2 regions of the Variovorax sp. GrIS 2.14 genome follow, and region 1 is predicted to be linked to the other one. Evidence: predicted binding sites of a transcription regulator. Region 1 holds the regulator's gene; the other holds the start of a gene.
The links. The regulator HrcA, encoded in region 1, represses chaperone genes, less so after heat shock. The targets are predictions, from matches to a motif close to TTAGCACTCNNNNNNNNNGAGTGCTAA.
Positions count from the first base shown of each region.

Region 1 (16,134 bases):
GCGTCTTCGCTGCCGGCGTCTTGGCAGCGGGTGTCTTTGCAGCAGGTGCCTTGCCGCCCTTGCCAGTTGCCGCGGGCGCAGCGGCGTCGGCTGCAGCGCCTTCGGCCGGCTCGTCGACTTCTTCAGCCGCAGGTGCCACAGCCGAAGCCAGCACCGGGTTGAGCTTGCCGCGGCTGACCCACTTCACGCCACGGGGCAGCTTGATGTCTTTCAGCGTGACAGTGCCGTTCTTTTTCAAGCCAGACAGGTCGACTTCGATGAACTCAGGCAAGTCGGTCGGCAGGCAATTCAATTCGAGTTCGGTCGTCACGTGGTTGACGAGGTTGTGCTCGAGCTTGACGGCGTCGGATTCGGCTTCGTTCTTGAAGTGAACCGGCACCTTCATGGTCAGGCGCGTGCGGGCGTCGACGCGTTGAAAGTCGATGTGTTGCACCAGCTGTCGGAACGGGTGGTACTGCACGTCGCGCAGCAGCACTTTGCTGGCGGCACCGTCCATTTCCATTTCGAGCACGGTCGAATGGAAAGCTTCTTTCTTCAGGGCATGCCACAGCGCGTTGTGATCGAGTTCGATCAGCATCGGCTGGCCTTCACCACCGTAGACGATACCGGGCGTCTTGCCCGAAATGCGGAGACGGCGGCTCGCACCCGTGCCCTGCTTGGCGCGCTCAAAAGCGACGAATTTCATGGTTAACTCCTTGGAGCGATGGCGCAATTGCCGTTTCGCTTCTTAAGCGCCGACCGCGACCAGTGCGGCGCCGGTTTCAAAATGGCTTCCCTGAAAGAGAAGCCGGCTTTTTGCTCAGAACAAGTTGTCTTGATCCGAGAACAAACTCATGACCGACTCACCTTTGGCAATGCGCTGGATCGTCTCGGCAATCAGCGGTGCCACGGAGAGTTGGCGAATCTTTCCGCACGCCAGCGCGTTTTCGGAAAGGGGAATCGTGTTGGTCACGACCACTTCGTCCAGTGCCGAGCCCTGGGCGATGCGCTCGATCGCAGGACCCGAAAAAATCGGGTGCGTGCAATACGCATAGACGCTCTTTGCGCCACGCTCCTTCAAGACCTCGGCCGCCTTCACCAGCGTGCCGGCGGTGTCGATCATATCGTCCATGATCACGCAATTGCGGCCATCGATTTCGCCGATGACGTTCATCACTTCGCTCACGTTCGCCTTCGGCCGACGCTTGTCGATGATGGCCAGATCGGTGTTCAATTGCTTTGCCAGTGCACGGGCGCGGACCACGCCACCGACATCGGGCGACACGACGATCAGGTCTTCGTAGTTCTTCAAGCGCAAGTCGCCGAGCAAGACCGGTGACGCGTAGATGTTGTCGACCGGAATGTCGAAGAAGCCTTGAATCTGGTCGGCGTGAAGGTCCATCGTGAGCACACGCTCGACACCGACGGTTTCAAGCAGATTGGCAACGACCTTCGCCGAGATGGGCACGCGACTCGAGCGCGGGCGACGGTCTTGCCGGGCATAGCCGAAATAGGGAATGACAGCACTGATCCGGTCGGCCGAAGCACGCTTGAGCGCGTCGACCATGATCAGCAGTTCCATCAGGTTCTCGTTGGTCGGTGCGCAGGTGGACTGCACCACGAAGACATCGCGCGCCCGGACGTTCTGATTGATCTCGACCGTGACTTCACCATCGGAAAAGCGGCCGACCCGGGCCGCGCCCAAGGTAGTGCCGAGGTGCTGCGCGATTTCCGCCGCAAGGCCAGGATTGGCGTTGCCGGTGAAAACCATGAAATCAGGATGATGAACCTGCATGAGGGTCTCGGCAGAATGCATCCGGCAATGCGAAATGGCCCGGTCGAGCCGCTAGGTCCAGGGTCTTGCAGCCCGACGGCTGCAAGTTCAAAACGTTTGGCAGGGGCGGAAGGAGTCGAACCTTCGAATGCTGGAATCAAAATCCAGTGCCTTAACCAGCTTGGCGACGCCCCTACACGGGTGGACGACCAGCTCTTTTGGAGCGGACGCCTACCGAAAATCCTGACTAATCAGCGGCCCACCCGACAAGAGGATGAACCGCCAGATTGCTGCACTTGCGAACTCGCCAGCCCTCAGGGGCATCTGCCAGTTCAACATCGTGCGGCATTGCCGCAAAAACCGCACTTCCGGAGCCGGTCATTCGGGCTGAAAGTCCTTGAGCTCCGAGCCAGTCGATGGCATCGGAAACCGCCGGGCAAAGCCTTTGTGCAACCGGCTGCAGGCCGTTGTGACCAAAGGCAAAACCCGATTTACCGGAGTTGGAACCTGAGGCCGCGCTATCTGCAGCAAAGCCCGAGATTATAGCAGCGGGCGTAGCGCGGTTCAGGTCCGACGCTTCAAAAATGAGACGGGTTTCGAGTCCCTCGGCAGGCTTTGCGACGGCGAACCGGGCTGCAGGCACGTCGATCGCAGTAATTTGGTCACCGATGCCCTCGACCCAAGCGTTGCGCCCGCGCAAGAAGAAGGGCACGTCTGCGCCCAACGCCAGCCCGATTTCTTCGAGCCGTGCCAAAGGCAAATGCAGTTTCCAGAGCCGGTTCAGTGCCAGCAAACAGGTGGCCGCGTCAGAAGAGCCACCGCCCATGCCGGCCTCCGCAGGGACATCCTTCGCCACGCCGATGTGCGCACCCTGTCCGGGCGATGCGAATCGCTGCAAGGCACGCGCGGCGCGCAGTATTAGGTCCTCGGCGGGTAGCTGCGTGGTGAGGTCTTCGCGGCTGAGGCCCCCGTCGCTCCGCAATTCAACGTGAAGCGTGTCGCACCAGTCGATCATCATGAAGACCGATTGAAGCAGGTGATAGCCGTCGGCTCGTCGCCCCGTGATGTGGAGAAACAGGTTCAGTTTGGCGGGCGCCGGGAGATCGTAGAGCGCCTTCATGCCCGTTCGAAAACGACGCGCAGATCGGCGCGCGGCAAGGGCGCTTCGCGGCGCGCTTGCAGTCGCCCTTGCGCCAACTGCCCCAGTTCGGCCCTCCAGCCGGACACCTGCGCATCCTGGCCGACGAGCCATCCGAACAGCGCGCCGACAGGAATGGCTGCACCAGTGGCGGCCTGGATCAACTGGTCGACCGAATCGAACCGGCGTGTTCGGCTTCCGTCGTTCAACACCGCCTCGCCGGGCGCCCAGTGCAACGCTGCCAGCGTGCTGCCGATCGGGCTGGTCAACGTCAGCTCGCCCGATTCGGCAGTGCCGCGTAGCTCGAAAAGGGCGGAAAAGGTCTGCTCCGGTTCACTTTCGATCCTGAGGGACATGCGGCCGGTCCATGCCTGCGCATCGGAGCCGTTCGACGGATTCTTCACCGTGGCGCAGCCCGACATCACCAACATCGCAACGCCACCCAGCGTCAGCGCAAATCGACGCGACGGCTGGGCCGCGGCATCGGTCACAACTTGACGCGCAGGCGCTTGAGCGTTTCCTGCAAGGTTTCGTTTTCGGCATCGGCCAATGCCGCCTCTTTCCAAATTGAGACAGCGCGCTCTTTCTCGCCTGCATGCCAGAGCACTTCGCCGTAGTGGGCGCCAATTTCCGGATCAGGGCGCTGCTTGTAGGCCGCTTTAAGAATGCGGGTGGCCTCGGCAGTGTTGCCCAACCGGAATTCAACCCAGCCGAGGCTGTCGGCAATGAATGGATCTTCAGGGGCGAGTTGCACTGCCTTCTGGATCAGCGTGCGCGCCTCATCGAGTCGAACCTTGCGATCGGCAAACGAGTAGCCCAGGGCGTTGTAGGCGTTCTGGTTTTCGGGCTTCAACACGATCAGACGGCGCAGCAGGCGCTCCATGTCGTCAAGGCGATTCAGCTTCTCGGCAACCATCGCTTGGTCATAGATGAGGTCGCTGTTTTCCGGCTCGTCCGCGCTGGCCTTGGCCAGCATGTCATAGGCCGCCTGGTACTGCTTGCCGTCACGCAGCAACTGCACCTCTGCCATGAACTTCTGCTTTTTGTCCTCGGGGGTGCCCTCGGGCAGTGCGCGAATGATCTCGCGCGCTTGCGGCAACTTGCCTTGACGCGCCAGCAGCCCGGCGCGGCGGCTTTCCGCCGACACCATGTCGTCGGTGCTGTCGATCTTCGTGAGCCAACGCTCGGCTCCCGTGAAGTCCTTGCGGCGCTCCGCCAACTGCGCCAGCATCAGATACGCCTGCGTTTCACCGCGCTTGCGTTCGTCGGCATCGCGCTGGCCGTTCGAGAGCTCGATGTAGCGCTTTAACGAGGTTTCGGCGGCCGAGTCTTGCCGCGCTTGCGACTGAAGCGAGCCGAGCAGCAGCCATGGGTCGGGCATGTCGGGGCGTGCTGACGTGAGGCTCGCCAGTTCGGCAGTGGCTTCGGTATAGCGGCGGCCCTCCGTCAGCACGCGCGCATAGGCCATGCGAACTTCGGGCACGGCTTTCGGGCTTGCCAGATAGCGCTTGACGATGGGCTCGGCCAAGGGCTGTGCTGGGTCTATCAACTCCAGCGCCAGCACAGGCGGGCCATCAGATGAGGGATCGGCCTCCTGGCCTTTGATCGCTGCGTCGAGCGCCCCCGAATTATCGCCAGCTAACTGGCGCAATCGGCCAACTGTGGTCCAGGCCAGACCAGCCGTCGCGGGATTTTTAAGGTCGTCGGCGAGCGCCTTTTCGACCACCTCTGCGGCGACCTTTTTGTCGGTTGCGCGTGCGTAGTTGCGCGCGATCATTGCCATCAAAAACGGGTGTTCGGGCAGCGGCGTCGCGGCCAGTTCGATTCGCAGCGGCTCCACGGTTTCGCCAATGCGATTCAACGCGATCAGGATCTGCAGTTCGAAGCGACGAGCTTCGCGAGACGTCGGTACCGCCACTTTCCAGGCGCGCGTCGCAGCGAGCGCTGCATCGCCGGAGCGCGACTGCAGCGCGATTTCGACCGCACGTTGAAAGAGCTTGCCGTCGCCTGTCTTGCGACCCGCGTCGAGCATCAACGCGTAGCCATCGCCTGGCTCGCCTGAGCGTGCGGTCAGTTCGCCGAGCAGCACTTCGTAGAACAGCTGCGCAGTCAGCGCTGACTGATCCGGGGGCGAGGTGTCTTCCACTGCGGGCGGCGCTGCCGTTGCCGCAGGCGTCGTCACAGGAGATTTGGCAGGTTCAATGATCGGCGCCGGACTGGTCGGCGCCGCGGCGGGGGGCGTTGCGGGCTGGGCGTAGGCGGCCACTGCCAGAAACATGGGAAGCGCGGCCGCCGCAAGGCGGAGTCGGCGGGGCGGTAAGGTCATCGAACCATAATAATCCAAGGCTTTTGCGTCACGTTGAGCGAGGGCTTAGGAGCCTGCCCGAATTCGTGTCAGTGTTTATCGATTGCTTGGCTCTGCATGCCCGAATTACCCGAAGTTGAAGTCACAAGGCTCGGATTTGCCGATCGGATCGCGGGCGCGCGCATTTCGGCCGTGCAGGTCGGAAAGCCGCTCCGCTGGGCGCTATCGGTAGCGCCCGCGGCCTTGGTCGGGCGAACTGTTACGGCGGTGCGCCGGCGAGGCAAATATCTTCTGGTCGACATGGACCGGGGGCTCTTGCTATTGCATCTCGGCATGTCCGGCAGCTTGCGCTTCACATCAGGGCTACCGCCAGCCGGTCCGCATGATCATTTTGATTTGATGACCGACAAGGGCACGTTGCGCCTGAACGATCCGCGGCGCTTTGGTTCCGTCGTGTATGTCGAAGACGAGGGGGCGCCGCTAGCGGTCAAGTTGCTGGGAGGGCTCGGCATGGAGCCACTGGGCGATGCCTTCGATTTCGAAACTTTCCATGCCGGCCTGCGCCGCCGCAAAGCCGCAATCAAGCAAGTGCTGCTCGCCGGCGACGTGGTGGTGGGGGTCGGAAATATCTACGCGTCCGAGGCGTTGTTCATGGCGGAAATCCGGCCGACGGTGTCTGCAACACGGATCAGTCGCCCGCGGGCCTTGCGCCTGCACGCCGCCATCCGAGAGATCCTGGCGCGGGCGGTGCAGCGCGGTGGCAGCACGCTGCGTGACTTTTCGAATATCGATGGGCAATCCGGTTACTTTCAGCTCGAAGCCACGGTTTATGGGCGCGCAGGCGAGCCGTGCCGAGTTTGCGGAACGCAAATCCGACAAATCAAGCAAGGGCAGCGCTCGACATTTTTCTGCAACAACTGTCAAAAGTACTAAAACAGTCTGGGTATTGACCCCGCCGCTCGGGCTGTGGATGCTATATTTTGTAAGCCCACTTACATATTCCAATTGAGCCGCTCCTTCAACCAGCAATTCGACCAGCATGGCGCTTGGCGACGCAATTTCGCGCACCGCCTGAAATGGCTTGCGGGTTGGCTAGACGAGAACGAGTTGCTCGACCAGGCCGTGGCCGAGCGACTGCGCGAACTCGAATCGCAGATGCGGACCAGCAAAGTCATGGTGGCTTTCGTTGCCGAGTTCTCGCGCGGCAAATCAGAGCTCATCAACGCGATATTCTTTGCCGGCTATGGGCGGCGGATTATGCCTGCCAGCGCCGGGCGCACGACGATGTGCCCGACGGAACTCGGCTACACGGCCGGCCAGCTGCCGAGCCTTCGCCTGCTGCCCATTGAAACGCGGCTCGAAGCCTATTCTTTGGCGCATTGGCGCGACGAGCCCGAGCGTTGGACCGACATTCCAATCGATGTCGACGACGCGGAGCAGCTCGGCGGCGTGATGAACAAGGTCGCCGAGGTGCGTTGGGTTCCTATTGAAGAAGCCAAGGCGCTGGGCTTCTGGAGCGACGATACGCCGGACGACAACCCGGTGCGCGACTCCGGCGGCCGCGTCGAAATCCCGCGCTGGCGGCATGCGCTGCTGAACATGCCGCATCCCTTGCTCGAGCAGGGTTTGGTTATTCTCGACACGCCGGGTCTGAATGCGATCGGTGCAGAGCCCGAACTCACCGTCAGCCTGATTCCGCAGGCGCATGCGGTCGTTTTCATTCTGGGCGCCGACACCGGCGTGACGCGCTCCGATTTGGCAATCTGGCGCGAACACCTTATTACCGAAGGCGACGCCGGCGAGACGCGCATCGTCGTGCTGAACAAAATCGACACGATGTGGGACACGCTGAGCACGCCAGCACAGATCGATGCGCAAATCGAACGCCAGCGCGTCGGTGCCGCAGAGTTGCTGGGCGTTCCACTCGCGCGCGTGCTGCCGGTATCTGCGCAAAAGGGCCTGCAAGCCAAGATCCGCCGCGACCCACCGTTGTTGCAGGCGAGCCGCTTGCCGGCGCTCGAATCGGTGCTGGGCGAAGGTTTGCTGGGAAAACGCGAAACGATGCTGCGACTCGCTGTCGATTCGGGCATTGCGGCGCTCAGGGCCGAAGCGGCGCGGATCCTGACCGTGCGCCAGCGCGACCTATCTGAGCAAGCGCTCGAACTGCAAGGCCTTCGCGGCAAAAACGTCTCGGTCATCCGCCACATGCGCACGCGCATCGAACAGGAGCAAACCGAGTTCGAAGGCAGCAACACGCGAATTCTTGCTTTGCGCTCGGTCCAGGGAAAGCTGCTGCGCGAGGTGTATGCGGTGCTGGGCAGCACGGCGCTCAAGGCCGACATGGGCCGGCTTGCCGCGGCGTTGAAACGGCCCGGCATCAAGTTCAACGTCCGCAAGATCTACGCGGAAACCTTCGATGCGCTGCGCAACAACCTGCGTGAAGTGCAGGCCACCACGGCCGAAATTCAGGCCATGTTGCATGCGACCTTTCGACAGCTGAACGCAGAGCACGGCTTCACATTGCAGGCGCCGGCCGAGCCTGACTTGGTCGGATTCGAACGTCAGCTGACGCAGATCGAAGTCAGCCACACGCAGTACCTCGGCGTCGGCAACTTGATCAAACTGGCGCAGCCCGACTTCTGCGACAAACTCGTGCGCGCACTGGCCAGCCGCCTGCGGGTGGTCAACGAGGCGGCAATGACCGAGGTCGAGCGCTGGAGCAAGGGAGCTGGCGCCCAACTCGATGCGCAACTGAAAGAGCGTCGCCGCAACTTCGGCAAGCGAATCGAAGCGGTCGAGCGCATCCAGCATGCAGCCGGCAGCCTGGAAGAGCGGCTCACCGAACTGGCTGTGCAAGAGAGTGGGCTGGGCGAACTGCAGAAGCGCCTGCGCGAACTTACCTCCATGCTCACCAGTAACGAAGCACCCACCGCTTTTTCAGTCCGCAGCGAACTGAGTGCAGTCTGAACCGACCGCGTCGGCCGTCCAGCGGCTGGCGCCGACCTTTGCCGCGCGCATTGCGGGCTGGCAGGCAACCCATGGCCGCAGCCATTTACCTTGGCAGAACACGCGCGATCCGTATCGAGTCTGGCTGTCGGAAGTCATGCTGCAGCAGACACAGGTGGTCACGGTACTCGGCTACTTCACGCGCTTTTTAGAAAAGTTTCCAACGGTCTTAGCGCTCTCTGCGGCGACCGAGGACGAGGTGTTCGGCCTCTGGAGCGGCCTCGGCTACTACAGCCGCGCGCGCAACATGCACCGGTGTGCGCAAGAAGTGGTCGAGCGTTTCAGCGGCGCGTTTCCACACACGGCGGCGCAGTTGCAGACACTGCCCGGCATCGGCCGATCGACCGCCGCAGCAATCGCGGCTTTCTGCTTTGGCGAACGCGTGGCCATCCTCGACGGCAACGTCAAACGTGTGCTGACGCGCATGCTGGCGTTTGGCGACGACTTGTCAGTGGCGGCCAACGAACGCGCGCTTTGGAACGATGCGACGACCTTGCTTCCGCCCGCCGATGAGCCGGCGGAGATTACGCGTTACACGCAAGGCTTGATGGACTTGGGCGCGACGATTTGCCTCCCACGGAAACCCACCTGTTTGCTATGCCCGGTAAGCGATGCCTGCGCTGCGTTGCGCGAAGGCGCACCGGAGCGCTATCCGGTCAAGCTGCGCAAACTTCGACGTAGCTCGGAGTCACTGTGGATGCTTCGCGCCCGTGATTCGAAGGGACGCGCCTGGCTTGAGAAGAGACCGGCGCGCGGCATCTGGGCGGGCCTGTATTCGCTGCCGGTCTTCGAAAGTCGAGCGGCACTTCTCGAGGCTTTGCCGTCATCGTGCAATACGGTGCAAGACGAAGTGCCGTTCGTTCACGTGTTGACGCACAAGGATCTGCATCTGCATCCGGTCAAGGTCGAATGGATGGGCGCGCTCGCCTTGTCTGAGCACGGGCGCTGGTTCGATGCGCACGAATGGACCGAACTCGGGCTGCCCGCACCGGTGCGCAAATTGCTGGTTGCTGGCGGTTGACCGGACCCACGCCGGGGCCGTCAGAAGCCCACCTCAGGTCGCGTCGAGTTCGCGATGCCGCTTGAGCGCGGCCCACCGATCGCCGAATCCTCGTGCCAATTGCTCGACCAGAAACACAGAGCGGTGCTGGCCGCCGGTGCAACCGATCGCTACCGTCACGTAGCTGCGATGGTCGCGCGCCAGCGCATCCAGCCAGCGGCCCAGGAACTGCTCGATGTCGCCGTACATGCGCGCGACGTCGTCATGCGAACGCAGCCAGTCGATCACCTGCACATCGCGTCCCGTGAGCGCGCGCAAGGCAGGCACGTAGTGCGGGTTGGGAAGCATGCGCACGTCGAATACGAAGTCCGCGTCGAGCGGCACACCGCGCTTGAAAGCAAACGACTGAAAGACCAGCGTCAATGCGCTTTGCGGCGCCGCGATCAACGCCTTGATGTAGCTCTGCAACTGCGCTGGCCGGATGATGCTGGTGTCAATGACGTCGGCACCGTCGCGCAGATCGGCCAGCAGTTCGCGCTCCAGCTCGATCGACTGCACCAGTGCGCGTTGTTGCTCGGGCAGGTCGGTCAGAGGGTCTTGGCGTGAGAGCGGATGGCGGCGCCGTGTTTCGGAATAACGGTGCACCAGTGCATCGGTCGTCGAATCCAGAAACAGCGATCGCAGCACCACGCCTTCGCGTCGCAAGCTGTCGAGCTGCTGCGGCACGAGCGGCAACGACACGCCGCTGCGCACGTCCATGGCAATCGCAACGTGGCTCGCGTTCTGCTGCTTTTGCAATGCGACGAAGGCCGTGAGCAACTCCGGCGGGAGATTGTCGACGCAGTAGTAGCCGGCGTCTTCCAGCGCATGCAACGCGACCGACTTGCCGGACCCGGACATACCGGTGATGAGCACGATGTCGAGGCTCATGGCGCAGTCGCCGGCGCCTGCTTTTCGAGCATCTCGCGGGCATGGGCAAGAGAGGTTTGCGAAACTCGCTCGCCGCCGAGCATTCGGGCGACTTCCTGCGTGCGGCCAGCGGCATCGAGTGGCGCGACAGTGCTTTCGGTGCGCGCTGCCGCTCCCTTGCCGCTGCGGGTCTGCCGTTTGGCGACCAGAAGATGATGGTCGGCACAGGCCGCCACTTGCGGCAGGTGCGTGACCGCCAGAACCTGCCGACTGCGGCCGAGTTGCGCCATCAAACGTCCCACCGTTTCGGCCACGGCACCACCGACGCCGGCATCGACCTCGTCGAAGATCAGCGTTTGTGCGGCGCCGAGTTCGCTTGTCGTCACAGCGATGGCGAGCGCAATGCGCGACAGCTCACCGCCCGAGGCGACCTTGCCGATTGGCCGAGGCGTGCTGCCGGGATGACCGGCGACGAGAAAGATCACTTCTTCGAGGCCGGCACGGCCGGGTTGATCGAGGGGCTGCAGTTCGACTTCGAAGCGACCGCCTTGCATGCCGAGACCCTGCATCGCTCTGGTGACGGATTCGGAGAGGCGCGGCGCCGCTTGCTTGCGCGCTTTGCTGAGCGCCTTTGCATCGCGCAGGTAGCCTTGTTTGGCGGCTTGCTCGGCGCGATCGAGTGCATCGAGGTCGCCTTGCGCATCCAGCGCCTTCAATTCAAATTGCCAGCCCGTGAGCAGCGCGGGCAGCTCTGCCGGCGGCCGCTTGTACCGCCGTGCCAGCGACATCCAGAGACCCATGCGCGAATCGAGTTCGGCCAGGCGCTGCGGATCGGTGTCGGTATGCCGAAGGTAGCCGTGCAGCGAATGCGCAGCGTCCGCAGCTTGCGCAACGCTGGACGCCAGCACTTCGCCGATGGCCTTGAACTCAGCCTCCATATGCTCGGTGTCCTGCAGCAGGGCGACTGCACGGGCGAGGGCGGACAGAGCGCCGGCGTCGTCGTCCTCCAGCGCCGCGATGGCACCTTCGGCAGCCTCGATCAGCGCCTGTGCATTGGAGATGCGGCTGTGATTGGCCGACAGCTCTTGCCATTCGCCTTCGACGGGCGCGAGCTTGCTGACTTCGCCGAGTTGCCACTGCAGGCGCTCGCGTTCTCGCTGCAAGGAATCTTGTGCTGAGCGCGCGACATCCAGCGCGGTCAGCGCCTGGCGCCAGCCGTGCCAGCTCGCCTCCAGCGCGCGCGTGTTCACGTCGGCATACGCATCGAGCAGACCCCTAACCGCGTCTGGCCGGGTCAGGCTCTGCCAAGCGTGCTGGCCATGAATATCGAGCAGCAGGTCGCCCACGGTGCGCAATTGCGCGGCGGTGGCCGGGGCGCCGTTGATCCAGCCACGGCTACGTCCTTGCAGGTCGACCGTTCGGCGCAGCAGTAAAGCCTCGTTGGCTTCGAAGCCACCTTCGTCGAGCCACGACGCCAACGCTGGTGCAGCGTCGAACTCCACGCTCACGTCGAGCCGCTCGGCGCCTTCACGCACCGAACCGGCGTCGGCCCGGCTCCCCAATGCCAGTTGAAGCGCGTCGATCAGGATCGACTTGCCGGCGCCCGTCTCACCGGTCAATACCGAGAAGCCGGTCGAAAAATCCAGTTCGAGCGCATGCACGATCACAAAATCGCGCAGCGCAATACGTCGCAGAGCCACCTCAGGAACCTCCTTCGTTCCAGTGCAATTTCTTGCGCAGCGTGTCAAAGTAATTCCACCCCTTCGGATGCAGAAAGCGCACGCGATGATCCGACCGGCGAACCACAACTGTGTCACCGAGCATTAGAGTGGCGAGCGACTGCATGTCGAAGTTCGCGCTGGCGTCGCGACCCGACACCAGTTCGATCGATATCTCGTCGGCGTCCGGCAGCAGGATCGGCCGGTTCGACAATGTGTGCGGCGCGATCGGGACCATGACCCAGCCTGGAATGGCCGGGTGCATCAAAGGGCCGCCGGCCGACAAGGCATAGGCGGTCGAGCCGGTCGGCGAGGCAATGATCAATCCGTCCGCGCGCTGCACGGCGACGATGTGTCGACCGACCGTGACACGCAGTTCGACCATGCCGGATGTCGCGCCACGGTTGACCACCACGTCGTTCATTGCAAGCGCGTCGAACACGACGTTGCCCTCGCGCAGCACGCGCGCATGCATCAGGCTGCGATGGTCTTCTTCATAGTCGCCGGCCAACATTGGCACCAGCGTCGCCTTGTAGTCTTCGAGCCGGATGTCGGTGATGAAGCCGAGTCGTCCGCGGTTAATGCCGACCAATGGCACGCCGTAGCAAGCGAGCTGGCGGCCGATGCCCAGCATCGTTCCGTCACCCCCCACCACCAAGCCAAGATCGCAGGTTCGGCCGATTTCTCCGACGCTCAAGGCCGCATAGCGGCTGATCTCCGGATGCTCATCGGTCGACTGCTCGACAACGACCTCGCAACCGTGCGATTCGAGGAATGCGCCGATGTCTTCCATCACGCCGTCTTGCGCCCCGGCCTGAGCGCGCGCGCCCGAGGCTTGGTACTTGCCAATCAGCGCAACGCGTCGAAAGCGGGAGGTCATTCACAAATTACAACACTAAAATTCATCGATGCTCGACGATCGCGCCAAGTTGCTGCTCAAGACTCTTGTTGAGCGTTACATCGCTGAAGGACAGCCGGTGGGATCGCGCACGCTGTCTCGCGCTTCGGGGCTCGAACTGTCTGCGGCGACGATCCGAAACGTGATGTCCGACCTCGAGAATCTGGGCCTGATTGCGAGCCCGCACACGTCTGCCGGGCGCATCCCGACCGCGCGCGGCTATCGCCTTTTCGTCGACACGATGCTGACCGCGCAACGCGACCAGTTCAGCGCTGCCACGTTGGCGCCAGACCAGCCGCAGAAGGTAATCGCGAACGCGGCCAACCTGTTGTCGAACCTGTCGCAGTTCGTTGGCGTCGTCATGGCGCCGCGGCGCGCTTCGGTGTTCAAGCAGATCGAATTTTTGCGACTGTCGGACCGCCGGCTGCTGGTCATCATCGTGTCGCCCGACGGCGATGTGCAAAACCGGGTGATTTTCCCGGAAGCCGACTACACGCAGTCGCAGTTGGTGGAAGCGTCGAACTACATCAACGCCAACTACGCCGGGCTGACGATCGAACAGGTGCGCGATCGACTGCAATCCGAAGTCGAAAAACTCCGTGGCGAAATCGTGTTGCTGATGCAGGCGGCCGTTCAGGCGAGCTCCGAGGTGATGACGGAAGCGCAAGACGAAGTCGTGATCTCGGGCGAACGCAATCTGCTCGCCGTCTCTGATTTTTCGAGCGACATGGGCCAGCTGCGCCGGGCCTTCGAACTGTTCGAGCAAAAGGCGCAATTAATGCGTTTGCTGGACGTGTCGAGCAAGGCGGACGGCGTTCGGATCTTCATCGGTGGGGAAAGTCAGGTCGTGCCGTTCGACGATTTGTCGATCGTCAGTGCGAACTACGAAGTCGACGGCAAGGTCGTCGGCACGCTGGGTGTCATTGGCCCCACTCGCATGCCCTACGAGCGAATGATTCAGATCGTCGATATCACTTCGAGGCTGGTGACCAACGCGCTGAGCCATCGGAAGTAGGCGCCCCACTAGAATCGGCGGCGCGTGGGCCGTTAGCTCAGTTGGTTAGAGCAGCGGACTCATAATCCGTTGGTCGATGGTTCAAGCCCATCACGGCCTACCACGTTGCATTCGATGAGCATTGAAAAGCTTGCTACCACTTTGGTAGCAAGCTTTTTTTTAAGCCAGTCGATTGCCAGATTTTTGCCAGAATCTACGAGCATCGCATTGTTCTTCCGCGCATGTTGCCGCACGGTACTGATCTTAGGCTTATGCGTGGTGTTAGCATCCGGCTCATGCAGTCTTCCGAAATCACCTCGCTACGCCGCGATCTATGTTTGTCTCAGGTCGAGTTCGGCCAGTTGTTCGGCGCGCACGCCATGACCGTGAGCAAATGGGAACGTGCATTGCTGTCCCCAACTGCATACCAACAAGCGCTCATGGATCAGTTCCGACGCACGGCGGACCAAAAGCAAGAGCAAGCTCAGCAACAGGTCAAACATTTACTCGTCGGTGCGGGCGTAGTCGCTGCCTTGGTCTGGCTTTTGGGCGCAGGCAAATGAACACGCCCATGTTTCCTTGGATGGCGCAGCCGCCCTTCGTCGGCTTGATCTCACGACCAAAGCTAAGTGGCATCGGCAACCATGTCGGCGTGCAGTTGCCCAGCGGCGCCGTGGCCCACATGACCCGCGCTGGTGCCGAAATCGTGAGCCTCGTGGCTTTTGCGCAAGGCCGCATGGTCGAGCAGAAGCTCGCAGCCCCGCAGCAGACTTACGGCGCCGTCACAGCCCGCGCATCGCAATCGGTCGGCCGAACCGAGCCCTACCACTTCGTCTCGCTCAATTGCGAGCACTACGCCGCCTGGGTGTTGGGACAAAAACCAATCAGCCCTCAGATTGCAGCCCTTGCTGTATTTGCGCTGGCTTATGCAGCGTATGCGTTCACCAGCTAGTGCTGCACAAGTAACGCCAGCCGATCGGCGAGAGCACCACCGTTTCGTCCACCGAAATCATTGACGATAGGAAATACCAGTGCACATTGCATCAGTCGATGAAAAAGGCGTAATCAAAGTCGTTGGCGTCGGCGGCGGCGCTGTCAACGTACTCAACCATCTCCGCAAATACTCTGTTCCGGGCGTCGAGTGCATCGCCATGCATTCCGTTGCCGAAGCCTTGCGAGCCGGCAATGCACACAAGACCTTTCTGCTCGGCAAATCCGGCGAGCGCACATCGCGCGCAAGCGGCGCTCGCGTGGACGCCGAGCACGCAGCGAGCGACCTGCGGCAAGTTCTCGGCGGCTCGCAACTCGTATTGCTGCTCTCCGCGTTCGGCGGCGCTGTTGGCACGGGCGCAACGCCGGTCATTGCACGAACCACCAGGGCGCTTGGCATTCCGACGATTGCTCTGATCTCGATGCCTTTCAACTGGAATGGCGCTACCACCCAAGCAATCGCTGCCGCCGGCCTCGAACTGCTCTCGAAGAGCGTGGACTTGTTGGTCGTGCTGTCCAGCGATACCGCCATGGACATGCTCGGCAACGAAGACCTCAACATGGACGAAACAGTCACCGGGGTGAACGCGGTGATCGCCTTCGCCGCGGCCGAAGTGCTGAAGCTAGTGATTGCCACCGCACCATCTCAGTCCGATTGCTCGCGATTTCGCTCGACGACCGGCACCGCGGGCCTAGCGTTGTTCGGCACTGCCACGGCAGGTGGCTTCGGTCGCGCAAGAATCGCTGCTGAGCAAGCTGTCGTCTGCCCGCTGCTTGAGGGCGTCGCGCTCGCAGAGGCTCAGCACGCTTTGGTGCTGATCACAACGGCGCCGTGCACTCTGACGGCTTCGGAATCGAAACTCGTCATGGACGTGATTCGGCGAGCAGCACCGCATGCGCAATGTTCGCTCGCGACCGCCACCGACCCCCGCTTGGTCGATCAAATCCGTGTCACCGTGGTCGGTGTCGGTCTGAAGCGCGAGTGGCAGCCGGAAGACTGTCCGCTACAAACTGTCGCCAAGCGGCTTCCGGATGCGCCGATCCCATCTCTCGCCATGCAGTAGGTGCGCCGTGGATTGTGGCGCGACGCATCTGACTCGACCTGAGGCCGGCCTTTCGATGCTGTCTTCGATAGGCTACGGACGCAGCGTTTCGGCAAGGAAGTTAGTCCACAGATCAAAGCCAACGCCTTCTATGCCGCTACCACCGGCATGAGCACCGCGTCCGATACAGTCTTTACGCAGCGCAGCAAAGCCTTCCGAGTTGAACGGATACGTCTTGCCGGTCTTGTCCAGCGTGTAAATCTTCCCTTCGGGATCGCCTGTGTTAGCGCACTGCGACGGATTCTCGATATCGCCGAAGTAAGCCAGCTTGTAGAAACTGTCGAACTGGTGGTACGCACCTGGTATCTCCACCAGCTTCG
Region 1 covers NZ_JBJXIA010000013.1:133,387-149,520, forward strand. The annotation lists gene RCH10_RS20015 (50S ribosomal protein L25/general stress protein Ctc) at 1-685, opposite strand, end outside; gene RCH10_RS20020 (ribose-phosphate pyrophosphokinase) at 800-1,774, opposite strand; tRNA gene RCH10_RS20025 (tRNA-Gln) at 1,872-1,948, opposite strand; gene ispE (4-(cytidine 5'-diphospho)-2-C-methyl-D-erythritol kinase) at 2,001-2,873, opposite strand; gene RCH10_RS20035 (lipoprotein insertase outer membrane protein LolB) at 2,870-3,382, opposite strand; gene RCH10_RS20040 (tetratricopeptide repeat protein) at 3,379-5,217, opposite strand; gene mutM (bifunctional DNA-formamidopyrimidine glycosylase/DNA-(apurinic or apyrimidinic site) lyase) at 5,314-6,129, shown strand; gene RCH10_RS20050 (dynamin family protein) at 6,202-8,163, shown strand; gene mutY (A/G-specific adenine glycosylase) at 8,153-9,223, shown strand; gene rapZ (RNase adapter RapZ) at 9,257-10,132, opposite strand; gene recN (DNA repair protein RecN) at 10,129-11,811, opposite strand; gene RCH10_RS20070 (NAD kinase) at 11,813-12,709, opposite strand; gene hrcA (heat-inducible transcriptional repressor HrcA) at 12,738-13,742, shown strand; tRNA gene RCH10_RS20080 (tRNA-Ile) at 13,769-13,845, shown strand; gene RCH10_RS20085 (hypothetical protein) at 14,018-14,284, shown strand; gene RCH10_RS20090 (lecithin retinol acyltransferase family protein) at 14,293-14,673, shown strand; gene RCH10_RS20095 (cell division protein FtsZ) at 14,753-15,775, shown strand; gene RCH10_RS20100 (hypothetical protein) at 15,848-16,134, opposite strand, start outside.

Region 2 (16,134 bases), on a different contig from region 1:
GAACGAACGCACGCCGCTGCGCGTGGGCGACGAGGTCGGCGTCGAGCTCGATCCGTCGGTGCTGCATCTGTTCAACAAAGAAGGCCGAACGGTTGCCGCATGAGGCACCAAACGCAAAGGACATCGTGACCACCAGTGAACCCGATCGGGTAATTCTTCATCTCGGGCTCGGCTCGTTTCATCGGGCGCATCAGGCTGTGTACCTGCAACGCCTCATAGAGGCCGGCGACACGCGATGGTCGATCACCGGCGCCAACCTGCGCGGCGACATGGCCCCGGTGCTCGATGCACTGCAGGCGCAGGGCGGCAGCTACACGCTGGAGACGGTGTCGCCCGCGGGCGAGTATCGCTACGAGCGCATCGAATCGATTCGCAAGGTGTTGCCGTGGGAGCCGACGCTCGCTGCGGTGATCGCCTGCGGCGCTGCACCGGCCACGCGCATCGTCTCTTTCACGGTGACCGAAGCCGGCTACTACCTGGACCCGAAGGACAAGCTCGACCTGTCGTTCACCGACTTGTCGGGCGATGTCGAGCGGGCACGCAAGGGCGAAGCGGGGCAAACCATCTACGGCGCGCTCTGCGCCATCCTGCGGGCGCGCAAGGCCGCCAATGCAGGGCCTGTCACGCTGCTCAACTGCGACAACCTGCGGCATAACGGCGAGCGCTTTCGGGCTGGCCTGCTGGAATTCATCGGCATGACCGGCGACGACGCGTTGCTGCAATGGGTGCGAACGAACACGACTTCGCCCAACGCGATGGTCGACCGCATCACGCCGCGCCCGCCGCCAGAGTTGCGCGACCGGGTGAAAGCGGCGACCGGCTGGGACGACGCCGTGCCGGTCACCGGAGAGAGCTTTATCCAGTGGGTGGTCGAAGACGACTTCATTGCGGAGCGGCCCGACTGGGGTCGCGTCGGCGTGCAACTGGTCGATTCGGTGGCGCCGTATGAAGAGGCCAAGATCCGCATCCTCAACGCGACGCACAGCTGCATCGCCTGGGCCGGCACGCTCATCGGGCTCGACTTCATCCACGAAGGCACGCACGACGTGGCGATCCGCAAGATGGCATTCGACTACGTGACCGACGACGTGATTCCGTGCCTGAGTTCGCCGACGTCGCCGGGGCCGATCGATCTGCCGGCGTACCGCGATGTGGTGCTCGACCGCTTCGGCAACCCTGCCATCCGCGACACCAACCAGCGCGTCGCGATGGACGGCTTCTCGAAGATACCCGGCTTCATCGCGCCGACGGTGCGTGAGCGGCTGGCGGCGAGCGAATCGATCGACAGCGTGGCCATGTTGCCGGCGCTGTTCCTCGCTTTCTTGCAGCGTTGGCATCGCGGCGTGCTGCCGTACGAGTACCACGACCAGAGCATGGATGTGGCGGCAGCGCATGCTCTGTGCGACGCGGTCGACCCGGTCGAGACGATGTGTGCCGATGTAGCGCTGTGGGGCTCTGCGGCGAGCGACGCGCGGCTGGTGGATGCGGTGCGCGGTGCCAGCGAAAAAGTGACGCGCTTCGTCGAAGGCGTACCGGCATGACCGCAGTCACAAGCGCCATCGACGCCATCGCTTCGACGGCTGCCACGACCGCCGCGAGGAGCGGCAGCTTCGCAGGCCGTCATATCGTTTTAACGGGCGCAGGCGGCGGCATCGGCCTCGCAGTGGCGCAAGCGTTCGCGGCCGAAGGCGCTCTCTGCAGCGTGGTCGACCGATCGCCGACCGCCTCCGACGAGGCCGCCGCATTGCAGCAGTCGCATCCGGCTCAGGTCCACTACATCGGCGCCGACGTGACCGACTCACGTGCCATCGCCGATATGCTGGCCTCCGCCACGCAGCGCTTCGGCCCGGTGCACACGCTCTTCAACAATGCGGCGCTGTTCGACTTGGCACCGCTGCTCGACAGCGACGAGGCCTCGTTCGACCGCCTGTTCGCAGTCAACGTCAGAGGCATGTTCTTCGTCATGCAGGCCGTGCTCCGGCAGATGGTCGAGAGTCGCACGCCGGGCGCGTCGATCATCAACCTGGCCTCGCAAGCCGGGCGCCGTGGTGAGGCACTGGTGTCGCACTACTGCGCCACCAAGGCAGCCGTCATCAGCTACACGCAGAGCGCGGCGCTGGCGATGGCACCACACGGCATTCGCGTCAACGCGATTTCGCCGGGCGTGGTCGACACGCCGATGTGGGCGCATGTCGACAGCCTGTTCGCCAAGGCGGAAGGCCTGCCGCTGGGTGAAAAGAAGCGGCGCGTCGGGCTCGAAGTGCCGCTCGGTCGCATGGGCAAGCCGGGTGACATCGCCGGGGCTGCGCTGTTCCTGGCGGGCGAATCGGCGAGCTACATCACGGCGCAAACCTTGAATGTCGACGGTGGTAACGTCATGAGCTGAACGGTTTTCCCGTTCTGCTTTTCAGATTCATGACTGATCGATGACCGCCGCCCGCCAACGCCATTTGCCTCGCCACCGCGAGCCGGAGATGGAGCGCGACTTCACGCGCTCACCGGCGCTCGGCTACGAGGCGCCTGACGAAAGCGGTTTGGTGCGCTGCCTGGCGCACGGCTTTCCGAGCCCGCTGGTGCGATGGCATTTTCATGAAGAGTACGAGCTGCATCTGATCACCGAGACGTCGGGCAAGGCCTTCGTGGGCGACTGGATCGGACCATTCCAGCCCGGCCATCTGGTGCTGTGCGGGCCCAAGCTGCCGCACAACTGGATCTCGCTCGATGCGCCGGAAGGTGGTGCCGCCGGCCGCGATCGCGTCATCCAGTTCCGGCACGAGCCGATCGAACGTGCGGCGGTTGAAATTCCTGAATTGCGCGAGGTCATGCACCTGCTCGATCGTGCGCGCAACGGCATCGAATTTTTCGGCATGTCGGAGCGTGCGCGGCTGCATTGGGATCACATCAAGGCGTCGCGCGGCGTGCGGCGCTTTGGCGTGTTCTGCGACTTCATGGCCGACCTGTCGCAGTGCACCGACTACCGGCTGCTGTCCAGCGTGCAGATGCAGGGCGTCGAAGGCGATGCAGAGGTCGACCAGATCAACGGCATCGTCAACCGGATCACCGCCAACCTCGCCGAGCCGATTGCGATGTCGGACGTGGCTGCGGAACTGGGCATGAGCGAGAGCAAGTTCAGCCGTTTCTTCAGGCGCTCGACCGGCAACAGCTTCACCGATTTCGTGAACCGCGTGCGCATCAACAGCGCCTGCCACCTGCTGATGCAGACCGACCACTACGTGACCGACATCTGTTACCAAGTCGGCTTTAACAACGTGGCCAACTTCAACCGGCGCTTTCTGGAAATCAAGGGCATGACGCCCAGCGAATTCCGGCGGCAGGCCGATCACCGCTTCGGCGGATCGACGGTGCCGTTGAATGCTCTGGCACCACCGAGTCTTCAGGCGCCCACGCCCACCAGCACCGGCGTCGCGCGGTAGCGGTCCGGAAACACCTTCCTCAGGTTCTCGATTTTCGGTAGGTCGTTGAAGACGATGTACGGCTGATTCGGATTGCGCGTCAGGTAGTCCTGGTGATAGCCCTCCGCCGGAAAGAAGGCTTTTTGCGTTTCGATGGTCGTGGCGATCGGACCGCCGAAAGTCTTGGCCGCGTCGAGTTGGGCGATGTAGGCCTTGGCGATGCGCGCCTGCTCGGGCGATTGCGCGAACACGGTCGAGCGGTATTGCGTACCCCGGTCCGGCCCCTGGCGATTGAGTTCGGTCGGGTTGTGCGCCACCGAAAAGTAGATCTGCAGGATGCGGCCGTAGCTGATCTGCTTGGGGTCGTAGGTGATGCGAACGGCTTCGGCATGGCCGGTGCTGCCCGAGCCGATCGACTCGTACCTGGCCGTCTTCTCGTCCCCGCCGGCATAGCCCGACACCGCGCTCGTCACGCCCTTGACGTGCTGGAACACTCCCTGCACGCCCCAGAAACAGCCGCCGGCGACGACGGCCGTTTCGGGGGCGGTAGTGGACGCCGCGGCGGCACTCGCCGCATCGTCGGCTGGTGCCGGAATGACGACGGCATTCTCGGCAGCGAACGAAGGCACTGCCTTCCAGAGTGCTGCGCCACCGAGCAATGCCACCGCGGAAAGCAGCGTGCGGCGTGCCAGCACCGAGCGTGTTGCCGATGCGGATGTGGCGGCGGAGACGGCGGAGACGATTGCTCTGGCCTGGTGGTTCGATTGTTTGTTGTTCATACGGGTTTCGCGTCCTTTCGTGCTTCTTCCAGCAGTTGCTGAATAACCTGTTCCGACTTTTCGTATTCGCCTTCACCGAAGTGGTGAAAGCGGATGCGGCCTTTGGCATCGACGAAGTAATGCGCCGGCCAATAATTGTTGTTGAAGGCGCGCCAGATGGCAAAGCTGTTGTCGATCGCAACCGGGAAAGTCACGTCGAGCTCGCTCACCGCGCGCTTCACATTGTTGATGTTTTTCTCGAATGCGAACTCGGGTGCATGCACGCCGACCACAACGAGCCCTTGGTCTTTGTACTTGCGATTCCATTCGCGCACATAGGGCAGGGCGTTGCGGCAGTTGATGCAGCCGAAAGTCCAGAAGTCGACCAGCACCACCTTGCCGCGCAATTGCTCGGCCGTGAGCGGTGGCGAGTTGAGCCATTCAACGGCGCCCGAGAAGCCCGGTAACGCGCCTTCGTCAGGCAGCGAGAGCGGGGCGAAGCGCGGCACGGCGGGCGCCTGCACCTTGATGAAGGCAGCGCGGTCGTTTGCAGTGGGGGGACGGGCAGCATCCGATGTCTGGTCGAGCGCCGCGTGCGGCCGCAGGCGCTCCAGCAAGCCACGCTCGATCGACGCACCGCCGCTGCCCGACGAGAGCTGCGCGAGCACACCGGTGTCGAGGCCGAGCGACACCGCTGCAACGCCGGCCAGCACCGCGACGCCCAGGCCTTTGCGCAACCATTCGCCAGCGCCGATCGTCCGTTTCAGCAAGGCGAACATGCTGCCACCGAGCAGCAATGCGGCGGCAAGCGACGTCATGGCGCCGGCTGCGTAAGCCAGCAACAAAAGCGAGGTGTGAACGGTGGGCCCTTGCAGCGCCGCACCGGTGAGGATGAGGCCGAGCACCGGTCCGGCGCAAGGTGCCCACAAGAGGCCCGTCGCCACGCCGAGCAGCAGCGAGGGCACGACGGGGCTGCGTACGCCGCCGTCAGATGCGACGCGCTGGCTTTGGCTGCGCGTCGCCGAATTCAATAGTCCGGAGCCGAGCGCGACCAGCGGCCGCGTGACGCGCTCCGCAAGGCGAGGCGCGATCAGCATCACACCCATGACCCCGAGCAGCACGATGGCCGCCATGCGTCCGTATTCATTGGCCTCGACGGCCCAAGCGCCGGCTACCGCACCGAGCGACGCGACGCCTGCGAAAGTCAGCGCCATTCCGACTAGCAGCGGCAACCCGCTCTTGACGAAAGGCTGGTCGACCCGCGCGAAGACGAAGGGCACTACGGGCAGGATGCAGGGCGCCAGGATGGTCAGCGCTCCGCCCAGATAGGACAGGATGAAATAGATCATGGGATCCTCAGGTTGGCGAAGCGCTGTCGGGAAAGGCTGGAACGCTTACTTCTTCATCTCATCCTTGCCCATCGAGTCTTTCTTCATGCCGTCTTTGGCCATGCCGTCCTTCGCCATCGAATCCTTCTTCATGCCGTCCTTTGACATCGAGTCCTTCGTCATGCCGTCCTTGGCCATGGAGTCTTTGCTCATCGAGCCCTTGGCCATGCCGTCGTCCTTTTTCATTTCGTCGGCGGCAAAGGCCGAGACGGAACCGATGGCCATGCAGGTGGCGATGAGTGCTGCGGAGAATTTGTTCATTTAAGTTGTCCTTCGAGTGAGTGGTTTGAAAAATAAAGAAGATAAAAATGGCGCGGTTCGAAATGAACTCGGCCTTGCGTTTCAGTAGCGCTGAGCCCTTCCGGGGGCTCAACTGCCGCCGAACCAGTTGTAGCCCTGGTCTTCCCAATAGCCGCCAGGGTAGGTGTTGGTAACGAAAATCGCCTTGATGTGTTTTGGGTTTTTGTAGCCCAACTTGGTGGGCATCCGCAGCTTCATCGGGAAGCCGTATTTGGGGGGCAGCGGTTGGCCGTCGTAGGTCAACGTGAGCAGCGTCTGCGGATGCAGCGCGGTCGGCATGTCGATGCTGGTGTAGTAGTCGTCGGCGCACTTGAAGCCGACGTACTTGGCGCTCGTGTCGGCGCCGATGCGCTTAAGGAAATCGGCGAAGTGCACGCCGCCCCACTTGCCGATCGCGCTCCAGCCTTCGACGCAGATGTGCCGCGTAATCTGGTCTTGCTGCTGCATGGCGCGCAGTGCGGGCAGCGTCCACTGGCGCTTGTCGGCGACCATGCCGGTGACCTCGAGCTTGTAGCTGGCCTCGTCGACTTCGCGGATCTCGTCTTCGCCGTAGTAGGCGTTGAAGGGAAACGGCCGCGTGATCATCGAGTCCGGATAGGTCGGCGCCAGTTGCGTCGGGTCGAAGATGAGGCCTTGCACCCTGTCGTTGAAGCGCGAGATGGTGGTGAGCGCAGCGTCGACGCCGGCGTTGTCGGTGATGCTGCAGCCTGTGAGCAGCGACAGGCCGCCGAGCGTGAGCGTGCGTTGCAAAAAGGCGCGGCGCGCAGGCTGCTCGATGCGGCGGCCGATGAGCTTGCGGGCTTCGGCGAGGGCAGCGTCGGCATCGACGTTGTGCAGGGCTGGGCGTTTGAGAATGTTCATGCGGCTTCTCCGTTGCTTGCTTGATCTGCGGCGCTCGCGACGTCGCGTACTCCGGCACGGCCGCTCAGCATCGTGAGCAAGGTCTTCGGTACCAGCGCGACCATCACCAGATGCACCGCGACAAAGCCCACCAGCAACGCCATCGCGACGAAGTGAATGCGGCGGGCAAAGTCATAGCCGCCCAGCAGATCGCGCAACACCGCGAATTGCACCGACTTCCAGAGCACCAGGCCCGACAGCACCAGCACGGTGATGTCGAGCATCACGAAGAGGTAGGCGAAACGCTGCACGCTGTTGTAGTGGCACGGGTCGGCGTGCGACAGCTTGCCGTGCAGCGCGGCAAGCCCATCGCGCACGATGCCGCCGACCGACAGTGGAAAGAACTTGCGGAACAGCCGACGGCTCACGATGTTGAGCGAGAGGTAGACGAGGCCGTTGGCGGCCAGCAACCACATCGCCGCAAAGTGCCACTGCAAAGCGCCGCCGAGCCAACCGCCGAGCGTGATCGCGCCGGGAATCTCGAAAGGAAAGAACGGCGCCGCGTTGTAGATGCGCCAGCCGCTGGTCACCAGCATCAGCACGGCCAGCGCATTGAGCCAATGCGTGATGCGCATCCAGACCGGATGAATCGGCTTGAACTTCGGGGTGACTGAATCGCTTTGCATGGCTGGCATTCTTGGCCGTACCCGGTGGCCGATTCATCACGAAGAGTTCAATGAATCGTGATAACTCCCGCGGCCATATCGCGGGACAATCCGGCGACATGGAAACTGCCAAACGCGTGCTGATCGTCGAGGACGATGCCCACATCGCCGAGCTGCTGCGCATGCATCTGCACGACGAGGGCTATGCCGTGACGCACGCCGCCGACGGCCATGCCGGCATCCGCGAACTGGAGCGCGGCAGCTGGGACGCATTGATCCTCGATCTGATGCTGCCCGGCGTCGACGGCCTGGAGATCTGCCGCCGCGCCCGCGCCATGACGCGCTACACGCCGATCATCATCACCAGTGCGCGGTCCAGCGAAGTGCATCGCATCCTCGGCCTGGAGCTGGGCGCCGACGACTACCTCGCCAAGCCTTTCTCGGTGCTGGAGCTGGTGGCGCGGGTGCGGGCGCTGTTGCGGCGCACCGAGGCGCTGGCGCGCAATGCACGCATGGAGTCGGGACGGGTCGATCTCGGCAACCTCGGCATCGACCCGGTGGCGCGCGAGGTGCAGGTCGACGGCAAGCCGATCGAGCTCACGCCACGCGAGTTCGATCTGCTCTATTTCTTCGCGCGCCACCCCGGTCGCGTGTTCTCGCGGCTCGATCTGCTGAACAAGGTGTGGGGCTACCAGCACGATGGCTACGAGCACACCGTCAACACGCACATCAACCGGCTGCGCATGAAGGTCGAGGCCGACCCCGCGGCGCCGCGGCGCATCCTGACCGTGTGGGGCCGCGGCTACAAGCTGGCGGCGGATGTCGAGGAGGCCGCCGCATGACGCGCTCGACGCCCTCCATGTGGTCGATACCGTCGAGCCTGTCGACGCGTCTGTCGATCGTCTTTGCGGTGCTGCTGCTGGCGTGCTTCGGCGTGTCGGCCTGGCTGCAGATGGCGGGCAGCGAACGACACGAGCAGGAAGTGACGCAGCGCCTGTCGATCGGCCTGGCCGCGCACATCGCCGGCAATGCCGAGCTGATGAAGCGCGACGGCCTCAACCCGCCGGCCGTGCACGAGCTGTTCGACCAGCTGATGGCGGTCAACCCGAGCGTCGAGGTCTATTTGCTGGACGCCGAGGGGCGCATCGTCGGACAAGCCGCGCCGCCGGGGCATCTGAAGCACGACCGCGTCGACCTCGGCCCGGTAAAGCGCTTGCTGGCGGGCGCCGCATTGCCGATTCTGGGCGACGACCCACGCGGCGGACTGGAAGGACAGGATGTGTCTGGGGCACAAGGCGTGCAACCCTTGCGGGGCGGCCGCAAAGTCTTCAGCGCGGCACCGTTGAAGGTCGATGGCCGCGATGCAGGCTATGTGTACGTCGTGCTGTCCGGCGAAGACCGCGAAGCCCTGGTCGCGAACCTGGGCGCCGGCAACGTGCTGCGAACGACGCTGTGGTCGATGGCATGGGTCGCTTTGCTCGGCCTCATCGCGGGGCTGGTCGCCTTCCGGCTCATCACGCGGCCGTTGCGCCAGCTGACCGACGCCGTGCAACGCTTCGAGCGCGATGGCGTCGCAGCCATCGATCCTGCAACGCCGGCCTTCGCACAGGTCGCACGCGGCGACGACGAGATCGCCACGCTCGGCAAGGCCTTTCAGAAGATGACGCTGCGCATCGCCGAGCAATGGCGCGAACTCACCGCGCTGGACCAGCAGCGCCGCGAACTCTTCGCCAACATCTCGCACGACCTCCGCACGCCCCTGACCTCGCTGCACGGCTATCTCGAAACCCTGCTGATGAAGGCCGACACGCTGGCGCTGGCCGATCGGCGCCGCTATCTCGAGATCGCGCTCGGCCAAAGCCGCAAGGTCGGCCGCCTGGCGCAGGAATTGTTCGAACTGGCGCGGCTCGAGTCCGGCATGGTCAAGCCCGACAAGGAGAGCTTCGCGCTGGCCGATCTGGTGCAGGACGTGTTCCAGAAGTTCGAGCTCGCCGCCGAAGCACGCCGTCAGCGCCTGGTGCCGCAGATCGCGTCCGGCCTGCCGGTGGTCACAGCCGATCTGGGAATGATCGAACGCGTGCTGACCAACCTGCTCGACAACGCGATCCGCCACACGCCAGAGGGCGGCGAGATCGTCGTGCAATTGCGGCCCGCCGAAGCGGGGGAGGATGGTGTGGCCGGCGTACAGGTCGAGATCAGCGACACCGGCCCCGGTATCCCCAAAGAGCTGCAGCCCGTCCTCTTCATCCGCCCTGCCTTCTCGTCGTCCGGCGGCCGCAGTGGCGGCCTCGGCCTGATGATCGTCCGCCGCATCCTGCAACTGCACGGCAGCGAAATCCGCCTGCTCCCCCAACCCGGCAAAGGCGCGGTCTTCGCCTTTCAGCTCAGCTAAAAAACGAACGAAAAAAGGCCCGCACGAAGCGGGCCTTTTAGTTGGTGAGGTGCCGCAGCGGACACGAAGTGCCGCCAGCCTCGGGGGGGATCACATGCCCATGCCGCCCATGCCGCCCATGCCACCCATGTCAGGCATGCCGCCGGCGCCGGCTTCGTCCTTCGGTGCATCGGCGACCATGGCTTCGGTCGTCAACAGCAGCGAAGAAACCGAAGCTGCGTTTTGCAGTGCAGTGCGGGTGACCTTCGTCGGGTCCAGGATGCCCAGTTCGAGCATGTCGCCGTACGTGTCGTTTTGTGCGTTGAAGCCGAAGTTGCCCTTGCCGGCCAACACAGCATTCACGACCACGCTGGCTTCGCCGCCGGCGTTGTTGACGATTTCGCGCAGGGGCGCTTCGACGGCCTTCAACACCAGCTTGATGCCGGCGTCCTGGTCGGCGTTGTCGCCCTTGATCTTGTCGCCGACAGCTTGCTTGGCGCGCAGCAGAGCCACGCCGCCGCCAGCCACGATGCCTTCTTCGACTGCAGCGCGGGTGGCGTGCAGTGCGTCTTCGACGCGGGCCTTCTTTTCCTTCATTTCGACTTCGGTGGCAGCGCCGACCTTGATCACTGCAACACCGCCGGCCAGCTTGGCCACGCGCTCTTGCAACTTTTCACGGTCGTAGTCGCTGGTCGCTTCTTCGATCTGAACGCGAACTTGCTTCACGCGAGCTTCGATGTCTGCAGCAGCGCCGGCACCGTCGATCAGGATGGTGTTTTCCTTGCCGACTTCGATGCGGGCAGCCGAGCCGAGGTCGGCCAGGGTCACCTTTTCGAGCGTCAGGCCGACTTCTTCAGCGATGACCTTGCCGCCCGTCAGGATGGCGATGTCTTCGAGCATGGCCTTGCGGCGATCGCCGAAGCCAGGTGCCTTGACAGCCACGACTTTCAGGATGCCGCGGATCGTGTTCACGACCAGAGTAGCCAGGGCTTCGCCTTCGACTTCTTCGGCAATGATCAACAGCGGACGGCCCGACTTCGCGACTTGTTCCAGCGTAGGGAGCAGGTCACGGATGTTGCTGATCTTCTTGTCGTAGAGCAGAACGAACGGGTTTTCCAGAATCGCGGATTGCTTTTCAGGGTTGTTGATGAAGTAAGGCGACAGGTAGCCGCGGTCGAACTGCATGCCCTCGACGACGTCGAGTTCGCTGTCCAGGCTCTTGCCGTCTTCGACGGTGATGACGCCTTCTTTGCCGACCTTGTCCATCGCGTCAGCGATGAGCTTGCCGATGGTTTCGTCGCTGTTGGCCGAGATCGAGCCGACTTGTGCGATTTCTTTGGACGTGGTGGTGGGCTTCGATGCCTTCTTCAGCTCGGCGACCAGGGCCGTGACAGCCTTGTCGATGCCGCGCTTCAGGTCCATCGGGTTCATGCCGGCCGCGACCAGCTTGAAGCCTTCGCGAACGATGGCTTGAGCCAGAACCGTAGCGGTCGTGGTGCCGTCACCCGCGTTGTCCGAAGTCTTGGAAGCCACTTCCTTCACGAGCTGGGCGCCCATGTTCTGGAGCTTGTCCTTGAGTTCGATTTCCTTGGCGACGGACACGCCGTCCTTGGTCACCGTGGGGGCGCCGAACGAACGCTCGAGCACGACATTGCGGCCCTTGGGGCCCAGGGTCACTTTGACTGCGTTGGCCAGGATGTTGACACCCTCGACCATGCGCGCGCGGGCTTCACCGCCGAAGACTACGTCTTTTGCTGCCATGTTTATTTACTCCGATGAGATGGGGTTGATTACTTCTCGACGACTGCGAACAGGTCGTCTTCCTTCATGACAAGCAGCTCGTCGCCATCGACCTTGACGGTCTGGCCGCTGTACTTGCCGAACAGAACGCGGTCGCCGACCTTGACGCTCATGGCGAGCAGTTCGCCCTTGTCGGTCTTCTTGCCCGGGCCAACGGCCAGCACTTCACCCTGATCGGGCTTTTCGGCAGCGTTGTCGGGGATCACGATGCCCGAGGCAGTCTTGGTTTCGCTTTCAATGCGCTTGACGATCACACGATCGGCCAAAGGACGAAGTTTCATAGCATCTCCTGAATAGAAACGGGTTTGGTTTGAGGGTGCCGGACCGAACGGCTGGCTGCCCAATCGACTGGAGGTGAGCGCTGTTGGCACTCGTCCTCAGCGAGTGCTAATGATAAGGGCATTCGTTCGGGTTTCAAGGGCGGATGTAAGCCGATGTAGGCGGCTTCTGGCGTGGGCTCGCGCTGTTGACCACGCCATAGTTGTGCGTCGCCTGCACGAAAGTCGTGCGTCATCGAACAATAGACAGGAGACGACAAATGGACTTCGAAGGCATTTATTGCTTCGACACGGCCTCGGTGCGCTTTGCGTTCTATCCGGACGGCGACGACGGCGCCCGTATCCTGGGGCTGGTTTCAGAACAGACTTTACGGGACGTTTGCGGTGCTCGTGATGGCAGCAGCGAAAGCTTGCTCGCAACTTGCCGCAGTCACTTCAGCCTGATCCGGGACAAGGCGATCGAACTGTATTTCGCCGATCCCTCACGCGCAGTGGTGCTGACGACGGGCGACTTCGCTCGCCCGGCAATCCCGGCAATGCAGGCGTCGATGGTTTCATCACAAGCAGCCGGCGCTGCAGCCGGGGCCTGAACAAACAGCGCGCGCCGCATACGCGCTTCTCTCTGACACGCGAAGGCGCCCGGTGCCCTTCGCGGCGCTCGCCTTTGACCCAACAATGGCCTTGAACTTGCGGTCGTTGTCGTCGATTCTCGGCCATCGATCATCGATTGAACGCAGCGAAAGTGTCCCTCGTGATTCCAGAAATCCGATCTCTCCATACCCAACCCGTCGATTCCCAGCCCTCTGGTACCCAGTCTCGCCAGGCTCAGGACGCCTATCTCTTTCGCGAGGGCACCCACGCTCGGCTCTACGATCTGTTGGGCTGCCATGTGAATCCCCAAGGCGGCGCGTCGTTCGCGGTCTGGGCGCCCAACGCTGAGTCCGTCTCGGTTATCGGCGACTGGAACTACTGGTCCGGCGATGCCGATCCGCTGCAACTGCGCGACGACGGCACCGGCATCTGGCAAGGCTCGGTAGCAGACGCGCAGCCGGGCCAGACATACAAGTACCGCATTCGCTCGCGCTTCAACGGCTATGTCGTCGACAAGGCCGATCCGGTCGCGTTCTATGCAGAGCACGCGCCCGCTACCGCATCACGCATCTGGTCGATGGACTACGAATGGAACGACGACGCGTGGATGACATCGCGCGGCGCTCGCAATGCGCTTGACGCGCCGATGTCGACGTATGAGTTGCACCTGGGCTCATGGCGCCGCCACGATGGCGAGTTCCTCGGTTACCGCGAAATCGCGCATCAGCTCGCTGAATACATGTTGAAGATGGGCTTCACCCATGTGGAATTGATGCCGGTCACCGAACACCCGTTCTATGGTTCATGGGGCTACCAGACCACCGGCTACTTCGCGCCGACCTCGCGCTTCGGTACGCCGCAAGACTTCATGTACATGGTCGACCATCTGCACCAGAAAAACATCGGTGTGCTGCTCGACTGGGTGCCTTCGCACTTTCCGACCGACGAGCACGGGCTGCAGTATTTCGACGGCACGCATCTGTTCGAACATGCGGATCCGCGCCAGGGCTTTCACCCGGAGTGGAGTTCGAGCATCTTCAACTACGGGCGCAACGAGGTACGCAGCTTTCTGACGTCGTCCGGCCTGTTCTGGCTCGACAAGTACCACCTCGATGGATTGCGCGTGGACGCGGTCGCGTCGATGCTCTACCTCGACTATGCGCGGAAAGACGGGGAGTGGATTCCCAACAAGTTTGGTGGTCGCGAGAACCTCGAGGCCATCGAGTTCTTGCAAACCCTGAACCGCGCGGTGTACCGCGAATTCCCCGATACGGTGACCATCGCGGAGGAGTCGACTGCCTGGCCCAACGTCTCGCGCCCCACCGACATGGACGGCCTCGGCTTCGGCATGAAGTGGAACATGGGGTGGATGCACGACGACCTGGCCTACATGAAGGAAGACCCGGTCTACCGCAAGTACCACCACGGCCAGATGACGTTTTCGCTGGTGTATGCCTTCAATGAAAACTTCGTGCTGCCGCTCTCGCACGACGAGGTGGTCTATGGCAAGGGCTCGCTCATCAACAAGATGCCGGGCGACCCTTGGCAGCAGTTCGCCAATCTGCGCGCGCTGTTCGGGTTCATGTGGGGACACCCTGGCAAGAAGCTGCTTTTCATGGGCGGTGAATTCGGCCAGCGCCGCGAATGGACGCACGACGGTGAGCTCGAATGGTGGTCGACGTCGCTAGAGGGGCATTCCGGCCTGCAACATTTCGTGGCCGAGCTCAACCGGGTGTACCGTGGCACGCCTGCGCTGTATCAACTCGACTTCAGCGCCAACGGTTTCGAGTGGATCGCGGCCGACGATGCGGATGCCAGCGTGTTCGCCTTCTTGCGCAAGGCGCACGATGGCACTGCTCCGGTGCTGGTGGTGAGCAACATGACGCCACTGCCCCGGACCAACTATCTGCTCGGCGTGCCGTTGGGTGGGGAGTGGCGCGAAGTGATCAACAGCGATGCCGGTGAATTCGGCGGCGCAGGATGGGGCAACCTGGGTCGTGTCGAGTCGTCGCCGGTGCGCTCCCATGGCCGGCCGCATTCTGTTTGCCTGACCTTGCCACCCCTTTCGACCCTTATTTTCCAATACGTGCCCCATGCAAAAAAAGCCAGCACCGCCCACTGAGGTCGCCGCAGTTTCCAAGGTCGCCAAAGCGGCGCAGTCGACACCCGCAACCCATCTTTCCTTGCCCTCAGACAGCGGCGGCGAGGGCCGCGTCCGTGCGGTCATCGATGCTGTGTTGCCCGCCGTCGATGCCGGCCGCTTCGCCATCAAGTGCGTTGCGGGCGACACGGTGAAGATCACCGCGCATTGCTTCACCGACGGGCACGACGTGGTGCGCGCGATGCTGCGCTGGAGCGCGGATGCCGGTGATGGTGCGCGTGATTGGCACGAGGTACCGATGAAGGCGCTGGTGAACGATGTGTGGGAGGCCAGCTTCGCGCCGCCGTCGATAGGGCGCTTCGTCTACACGGTGGCGGCCTGGGTCGACCCGTTCGAATCGTGGCATCACGAGATGACGCGTCGCATCGAGCCCGAAGACATCCGCATCGCGTCGCAGGTCGGCGCGATGGACATCATCGCCGCAGCGGCGCGGGCGCAGGTTGCGGACCGCGACACGCTCTTGCGCTGGGCCAAGGCGCTGCAGACCGCGGCGCTCGACGCTGACCACAATGCAAACGCACTCAAGGCCCTGGCGCTCGACGAAACGCTGGGCGAGTTGGCCGGCCGCTATCCGGACCGTCGCTTCGAGACGCACTACGTCGCCGAGCTGCCGCTCTTCGCGGACCGCAAACGCGCCCGCTTCAGCAGCTGGTACGAGCTGTTTCCGCGCTCTGCCTCGCCGGAGCCCGGTCGCCACGGTACCTTCAAGGATGTCGAGGCGCGGCTGCCAGCCATCGCCGAGGTGGGTTTCGATGTCTTGTACTTCCCGCCGATCCATCCGATCGGGCGCACGCAACGCAAGGGCAAGAACAACGCTCTCGTCGCGGGTAAAGACGATGTCGGCAGCCCGTGGGCCATCGGTGCCGCGGAAGGCGGTCACAAGTCAATCCTGGCGGAACTGGGCACGCCGGACGAATTCCGGCAACTGGTGCAGAAGGCCGCCGGCCTCGGCATGGACATCGCGCTCGACATCGCCTTTCAATGCGCCCCCGACCATCCGTATGTGCAGTCGCATCCGGCGTGGTTTCGCTGGCGTCCGGACGGCACGGTGCAGTACGCCGAGAACCCACCCAAGAAGTACCAGGACATCTACCCGTTCAACTTCGAGAGCGACGACTGGCGCGCGATGTGGGCCGAGTTGAAGAGCGTGTTCGATCACTGGATCGGCGAGGGCGTGAAGATCTTTCGCGTCGACAACCCGCACACCAAGGCGTTTCCGTTTTGGGAGTGGGCCATCGGCGAGGTCAAGAAGGAACATCCTGAAGTACTGTTCCTTGCCGAGGCTTTCACGCGGCCCAAGGTCATGCATCGACTGGCCAAGCTGGGCTTCTCGCAGTCGTACACCTACTTCACCTGGCGCAACAGCAAGCAGGAGCTGACCGAGTACTTCACCGAACTGTCGACGGGCCCGGGCAGCGACTATTTCCGCCCCAACGTGTGGCCCAACACGCCCGACATCCTGCACGAGCAATTGCAGGGCGGCGAGGCGTCGCTCTACATGATGCGGCTGGTGCTGGCGGCCACGTTGTCTGCCAACTACGGCATCTACGGACCGGCCTACGAACTGCG
Region 2 covers NZ_JBJXIA010000003.1:261,006-277,139, forward strand. The annotation lists gene RCH10_RS07250 (ABC transporter ATP-binding protein) at 1-103, shown strand, start outside; gene dalD (D-arabinitol 4-dehydrogenase) at 153-1,541, shown strand; gene RCH10_RS07260 (L-iditol 2-dehydrogenase) at 1,538-2,386, shown strand; gene RCH10_RS07265 (AraC family transcriptional regulator) at 2,427-3,434, shown strand; gene msrA (peptide-methionine (S)-S-oxide reductase MsrA) at 3,395-4,192, opposite strand; partial or broken gene RCH10_RS07275 (cytochrome c biogenesis protein DipZ) at 4,192-5,520, opposite strand; gene RCH10_RS07280 (pentapeptide MXKDX repeat protein) at 5,566-5,820, opposite strand; gene RCH10_RS07285 (molybdopterin-binding protein) at 5,929-6,720, opposite strand; gene RCH10_RS07290 (cytochrome b/b6 domain-containing protein) at 6,717-7,385, opposite strand; gene RCH10_RS07295 (response regulator transcription factor) at 7,484-8,206, shown strand; gene RCH10_RS07300 (ATP-binding protein) at 8,203-9,756, shown strand; gene groL (chaperonin GroEL) at 9,847-11,496, opposite strand; gene groES (co-chaperone GroES) at 11,526-11,816, opposite strand; gene RCH10_RS07315 (hypothetical protein) at 12,074-12,403, shown strand; gene glgB (1,4-alpha-glucan branching protein GlgB) at 12,577-14,526, shown strand; gene RCH10_RS07325 (alpha-1,4-glucan--maltose-1-phosphate maltosyltransferase) at 14,498-16,134, shown strand, end outside.
Region 2: a site for HrcA is predicted at 11,900-11,926, ahead of groES (co-chaperone GroES). Genes of this name have one in related genera too.